2 regions of the Streptomyces sp. NPDC127177 genome follow, and region 2 is predicted to be linked to the other one. Evidence: riboswitches for the same ligand, from Rfam matches in the RefSeq annotation. Region 2 holds a riboswitch; the other holds the start of a gene.
The links. A riboswitch is a leader RNA that binds a small molecule or an ion and turns the genes downstream of it on or off. The one in region 2 is predicted to bind glycine.

Region 1 (3,402 bases), on a different contig from region 2:
CTCGCCCGCGGTCACCGTGTCACCGACCTCGGGGAGCTGGGCGTAGACGACGTCACCGAGCGCGTTGGCCGCGTACTCCGTGATGCCGATCGTGGCCACACCGTCCTCGACGGCCGACAGCCACTCGTGCTCCTTGCTGTACCGCAGCTGCTGGGGGTTGCTCATGACCTGAATTCTCCTGTACGCGGGGGAGTGCTGATGAACGATGGTCTTACGGTGTGAGACAGGACTGCGTCACGTACGCGGTGCCCTGCCGGGCCCACGGTTCTACTTCTGGCGCTTGTAGAACGGCAGCGCCACGACCTCGTACGGTTCGTGGTTGCCCCGGATGTCCACTCCGACGCCCTCGGTGCCGGGCGTGGCGTGCGCGGCGTCGACGTACGCCATGGCGATCGGCTTGCCGAGGGTCGGCGACGGGGCGCCCGAGGTGACCTTGCCGATGACCTGGCCCTCCGCGATGACGGAGAAGCCCGCCCGCGGCACCCGGCGGCCCTCGGCGATCAGGCCGACGAGCTTGCGGGGCGGGGCGGTCTCGGCGCGCTCGGCAGCGGCCTCCAGCGCCTTGCGGCCGACGAAGTCGCTCTCCTTCTCGAACTTCACGACCCGGCCGAGACCGGCGTCGAACGGCGTCAGGGACGTCGTCAGCTCGTGCCCGTACAGCGGCATGCCCGCCTCCAGGCGCAGCGTGTCGCGGCAGGAGAGCCCGCAGGGGATCAGCCCGCGGGAGGCGCCGGCCTCGGTGAGTGCCCGCCACAGCTGCTCGGCGTGCTCGGGTGCGACGAAGAGCTCGAAGCCGTCCTCGCCGGTGTAGCCGGTGCGGGCGATCAGAGCGGGGACCCCGGCGACCGTGCCGGGTAGACCGGCGTAGTACTTCAGGCCGTCCAGGTCGGCCTCCGTGACGGCGGCCAGGATGGCGGGGGACTCGGGGCCCTGGACGGCGAGCAGCGCGTACGCGTCGCGGTCGTCGCGCACCTCGGCGTCGAAGCCCTCCGCGCGGGCGGTCAGCGCGTCCAGCACGGTCTGGGCGTTGCCGGCGTTGGCGACGACCATGTACTCGGTCTCTCCCAGCCGGTACACGATCAGGTCGTCCAGGATGCCGCCGTCCTCGGCGCAGATCATCGTGTAGCGGGCCCGGCCCACGGAGACGGTGCCGATGTTGCCGACCAGCGCGAAGTTCAGCAGTGCCACGGCCTCGGGGCCGGTGACGGTGATCTCGCCCATGTGGGAGAGGTCGAAGAGGCCGGCCTTCGTGCGCACGGCGTTGTGCTCGTCGCGCTCACTGGCGTAGCGCAGCGGCATGTCCCAGCCCGCGAAGTCGGTCATGGTCGCGCCGAGCGAACGGTGCAGCACATCGAGGGCGGTGAGACGGGGGGCGGTGCTCATGGATACGGCTCCCAGGGCATGACGACGAGGACGATCCCTCCCCATCTGTCATCGGAACCTGAGAGGTTCGCCGAGAGACCCCGCAGGGGTTCGGCTTGCACCTTGGGTGGAGCCGCCGGGCGACTCGCTTTTCAGATCTGCCTCATCCACGCGGTACGGGGCCTGAGAGATTCAAGGGAGGATCTTGCTCCTTCGGCGCCCGGCACGGTGACCGGAACTCTCCCGCGCGGATTCAAGCGGCCTTTATGCAGTTGGCCGGGTCATCATCGCACGCATTGCCGGACAGTGGGGCGCCGGTACCCCACCGGATCCGGCGGGTCGGACGCTTGTGCCGCATTACCTTTTCTTTACACTTCTTGACAGGTGTGGTCGGCCGACAGGGGGATGGCGATGACGTTGCGGCGGTACGCGGCGACCGCGGGGGTCGCGCACGGCGCACTGCCCGCACAGCAGGGCGCGCCGGCCCGCGAGACGCACGGCCCGCGCGGGCCCGTCGTGAGCGATCTGCGGGAGAGGTCCGGGTGCGGCCCGCGGAGCCTGCGCTTCGCTCCGGGTGACGTCGTGGTCGTCTCAGGACTGCCGGGCAGCGGCAAATCGACCCTGATCGCACGGGCCGTGGCCGCCCGCGTCATCGACTCCCAGGACACCCGGGACCGCTGGTCCGCCGCGCTGCCACGATTAGTCCCCTACGCCTTCTACCGTCCCCTCGTCCGGGTCGCCCACTACTGGGGGCTGTGGCAGGTGCTGCGCTCCGGCGTCTCCGTCGTCGTCCATGACTGCGGCGCCCAGGCATGGGTGCGCGGCTGGCTGTCGCGCGACGCCCGGCGGCGCGGCCGCGTCCTGCACCTCGTCCTGCTAGACGTCACCCCGCAGACCGCGCTGGCGGGCCAGCGGGAGCGGGGGCGCGGCGTCTCCGGATACGCGTTCGCCCGGCACCGCCGGGCGGTGCGCAGGCTGCTGCGGGACACCGAGGCGGGCACGCTGCCGCTCGGCTGCGTCTCGGCGGTGCTGCTGGACCGGGAGGCCGCGGCGCTGCTGACCCGGATCACCTTCGCAGACGCACAGGGTGAGAGCCCGTAGCGGGCTGTCCGATGCCTGGACACCCGGCGCTCGGCGCTAACCTCGTGCTGCACGGCACGGGGCGAGAGAGGGATGCAGTGGATATTCCGGCACAGGACGGGACCCATCCGCAGGGCGGATGGCCGGCCAACGAGCTCGAAGAAGTGCTGGGCGCCTCGCTCGGCAGCCCGGAGGCGGGCGGACGGCTGGTCGAGGTGCTCGGCCGCAGCCATCTCTGGGTGCCCCTGCCCAACGGCGGCGGCCCCGACGCCACCGACCTGGACCTGCCGACACTGGAGCTCGACGGCGCACCGTACGTCCCCGTGTTCAGCTCCGAGCAGCAGTTCCTCACCTGCGTCGGCTCCCACATGTCCTTCACCGTGGCACCCGCCGTCGAATTCGCCCGCGGGCTGCCCCCGCAGCTCGGTATCGCCGTCAACCCGGGCGGGGCGGTCGGCATGCCGCTGCCACCGCCCGCGGTCGCCGAACTCTGCCGGGTCGGACGCACCGTGCTCGACGGGCCCTCCAGCGGCGGCCGGGTCCGGCTCTACGAGCCGGACTGGAAGGAGGAGCCCGTCGACTTCCTCTCCGCCGCGGCCGGCGAGTTCGAGGAGAGCGGTGTCGTGCTCAGCGCGCGCAGGGCCCTCGCCAGCATCGAGGGCGGCGACCCCGTCCTCTTCGTCGGCGTCGAGTTCTCCACCTGGGACGGCGCCGGACGCAACGCCCCGATGGACGCCCTCGGCCGGGCGCTCGGCCGCGTCGAGGTGGCCTGGCCGGTCAATCTCGTACTGCTCGACGTGGCACAGGACCCGGTCGCCGACTGGATGCGTGCCCGGATCAGGCCGTTCTACCAGCGCGCCGCCGAGTAGCGGGGCCCGTCGCACCGCGGGGTGACAGTGGTGGACCGCGGAGTCAAGTCGGTGTCAGGACCGGCACCTAAGCTGGTTTGATGGCTGGTGC
Region 2 (3,402 bases):
TGCTGGCCAAGATCGCCTCCGAAGAGGCGAAGCCCAACGGACTCCTGCTGATAGAACCGGGCACCGAACGCGATCTGCTCGCACCCATGCCGGTCCGGACGCTGCCCGGCGTCGGGCCCGCCACCGCGGACCACCTGCGCCGCGCCGGGATGACCACCGTGAACGATCTGGCCGAGGCGGGCGAGGCCGAGCTCGTACGGCTGCTGGGCAGGGCGCACGGCGTCTCACTGCACCGGATGGCGTCCGGCCATGACGACCGCCCCGTCGTCGCCGAACGCGACGCGAAGTCGGTCTCGGTCGAGGACACCTTCGACACGGACCTGCACGACCGTGTCCGGGTCAGGGGCGAGGTGGAGCGGCTTGCCGACCGGTGCGTGCAGCGGCTGCGGGCCGCCGGACGCTCGGGCCGGACGGTGGTGCTGAAGGTGCGGCGTTACGACTTCTCGACCCTGACCCGGTCCGAGACGCTGCGCGGCCCCACCGACGATCCCACGGTGGTCAGGGAGGCCGCTGCGCGGCTCCTGGAGTCCGTGGACACCACCGGGGGAGTACGGCTGCTGGGCGTGGGCGTCACAGGCCTCGCGGACTTCACCCAGGAGGATCTGTTCGCGCAGGCGGCCGATGAGCGGATCGCGGCCGAGCTCGCCGCCGAACTCGCGGCCGGGGGCGCCGAGCCGGGAGCCGACGCCGGTGCGGCGGAGGAACGGCCCGAGCACGAGGAGCCGGAACAGGAGAGCGCCGAGCAGCTCGCCGCCCGGCGCTGGCCGGCCGGGCACGACGTACGGCACGGGACCTACGGCCACGGCTGGGTGCAGGGCAGTGGGGTCGGCCGGGTCACGGTGCGCTTCGAGGAGCCGGAATCGGCGCCCGGCCGGGTGCGGACGTTCCGTATCGATGATCCGGAACTCCAGCCGGCCGATCCGCTGCCGCTCGTGCGGGACCCGGCCGACTACTCGTCCTGGCCGGCCAGTCTGCCGAAGTCCCGGTCCGGGCCGATCTCCTCGGGCGGGGAGTCCAGACCGTAGTGCCGGTAGAGCTGGAGCTCCTGTTCCGGCGAGAGGTGCCGGCCTACCCCGAAGTCGGGCGCGTCCTTGATGAGTGAACGCTCGAAGGGGACGCGCAGCGCGTCCTCGACGAATTCGCTGGGTTCCAGCGGGACGAAGGCGTCCCGGCTGAACAACCCGGTGCGTACGGCGGCCCACTCCGGCACGCCGGTCGCGTCGTCGAGGTACACCTCGTCCACGGTTCCGATCTTGGTGCCCTCGCGGTCGAACACCTTGCGGCCGATCAGGCTGCGCGGATCGATGTCGGTCTGCACGGTCCCTCCCACGGGTCGCGACTACTCCACAGGAACCACAGAAGTGCAGATCCGTGGCGTTGGCCACTCGAGAATTGCGCCGGGCACCCCGCTGGTAGGCTGGGAGCGGCTGCTTACCCCGTGCGGGAGAGTCCTCCGGATCAGCTCCGGAGGCGCCGAAGGAGCAAATCCTCCCCGGAATCTCTCAGGCCCCCGTACCGCACGGACTAGGTCACTCTGGAAAGCAGGGTGGGTTCCGCACGGCCCTGTGCCGAGGCGGGTCCTTTCCTCACCGACGGTGAAAGCCGGTGCCCGCAGCGGGTGCCGGTGAAGCTCTCAGGTTGAGATGACAGAGGGGGAGGCCGTTCGGGCACCCCGCGCCGTGGTGCCCCTCGCAGGTCGTGACAGACCAGGAGGCCTCCACCATGACCCCCCGTCGCACTTCGCTCTCCCAGCTGGAGCAGGGAATCCCCTTCGAGCAGCGTCATATCGGTCCCGACGCCGCGGCGCAGGCGAAGATGCTCGCCCAGGTCGGTTACGGCTCGCTCGACGAGCTCACATCGGCCGCCGTGCCCGATGTCATCCGCAGCGCGGAGGCGCTCGAGCTGCCGACGGCCCGTACCGAGGCCGAGGTACTGGCCGAACTGCGCGCGCTGGCCGACCGCAACCAGGTGCTGGCCCCGATGATCGGCCTCGGCTACTACGGCACGTTCACCCCGCCGGTGATCCTGCGCAACGTCATGGAGAACCCCGCCTGGTACACGGCCTACACGCCGTACCAGCCGGAGATCTCCCAGGGCCGCCTCGAAGCCCTCCTGAACTTCCAGACGATGGTCGCCGACCTGACCGGGCTGCCCACCTCCGGTGCCTCACTGCTCGACGAGGGCACCGCCGCCGCCGAGGCCATGGCCCTGGCGCGGCGCGTCGGCAAGGTCAAGAACGGCGTCTTCCTGGTCGACGCGGACACCCTGCCGCAGACCGTCGCCGTCATAGAGACCCGCGCCGAACCGACCGGTGTCGAGGTCGTCGTCGCCGACCTGACCGACGGCATCCCGGCGGAGATCGCCGAGCGTGGCGTCTTCGGAGTCCTGCTGCAGTACCCCGGCGCCTCCGGTGCCGTACGCGACATCAAGCCCGTCATCGACCGGGCCCACGAGCTCGGCGCGATCGTCACCGTCGCCGCCGACCTCCTCGCGCTCACCCTGCTCACCTCGCCCGGTGAGCTCGGCGCGGACATCGCCGTCGGCACCACCCAGCGCTTCGGCGTGCCGATGGGCTTCGGCGGCCCGCACGCCGGTTTCATGGCGGTCCGGGAGAAGTTCGCGCGCAGCCTGCCCGGCCGCCTCGTGGGCGTCTCCGTGGACGCGGACGGCAACAAGGCCTACCGGCTGGCCCTCCAGACCCGCGAGCAGCACATCCGCCGTGAGAAGGCCACCAGCAACATCTGTACCGCGCAGGTGCTCCTCGCCGTGATGGCCGGCATGTACGCCGTCTACCACGGCCCGGAGGGGCTGCGGACGATCGCCCGGCGCACCCACCGCTACGCCGCGATCCTGGCCGAGGGCCTGCGCTCCAGCGGTGTGGACGTGGTGACCGGCTCCTACTTCGACACGCTCACCGTCCGGGTCCCCGGCAAGGCCGTCCAGGTCGTCGCGGACGCCCGCGAGCGCGGTGTGAACCTGCGGCTCGTCGACGGTGATCTGGTCTCGCTCGCCTGCGACGAGACCACCACCCGCACCGAGGTCGCGGCCGTCTGGGCCGCCTTCGGCGCCAACGGCGACATCGATGCGCTGGACACCACGGCCGCCGAGGCGCTGCCCGAGCAGCTGCTGCGCACCGACGCCGTGCTGACCCACCCGGTCTTCCACCAGCACCGCTCCGAGACCGCGATGCTGCGCTACCTGCGCAAGCTCGCCGACCGCGACTACGCGCTGGACCGCGGCATGATCCCGCTCGGCTCCTGCACCATGAAGCTGAACGCGACCGCCGAGATGGAGTCGATCACCTGGCCCGAGTTCGGCGCGCTGCACCCCTTCGCACCGGCCGAGCAGGCGCAGGGTTTCCTGACGCTCATCCGTGAGCTGGAGGAGCGCCTGGCCGAGGTC

Region 1: another riboswitch for glycine. It lies ahead of gcvT (glycine cleavage system aminomethyltransferase GcvT); the one in region 2 lies ahead of gcvP (aminomethyl-transferring glycine dehydrogenase).

What each region holds. Positions count from the first base shown of each region.
Region 1 is NZ_JBHXUW010000050.1:20,916-24,317, forward strand. It holds gene gcvH (glycine cleavage system protein GcvH) at 1-165, opposite strand, end outside; gene gcvT (glycine cleavage system aminomethyltransferase GcvT) at 268-1,383, opposite strand; glycine riboswitch at 1,525-1,618, opposite strand; gene ACFVJX_RS26970 (AAA family ATPase) at 1,774-2,463, shown strand; gene ACFVJX_RS26975 (enhanced serine sensitivity protein SseB) at 2,541-3,311, shown strand.
Region 2 is NZ_JBHXUW010000076.1:5,876-9,277, forward strand. It holds gene ACFVJX_RS32205 (DNA polymerase IV) at 1-1,025, shown strand, start outside; gene ACFVJX_RS32210 (PRC-barrel domain-containing protein) at 950-1,318, opposite strand; glycine riboswitch at 1,432-1,528, shown strand; gene gcvP (aminomethyl-transferring glycine dehydrogenase) at 1,723-3,402, shown strand, end outside.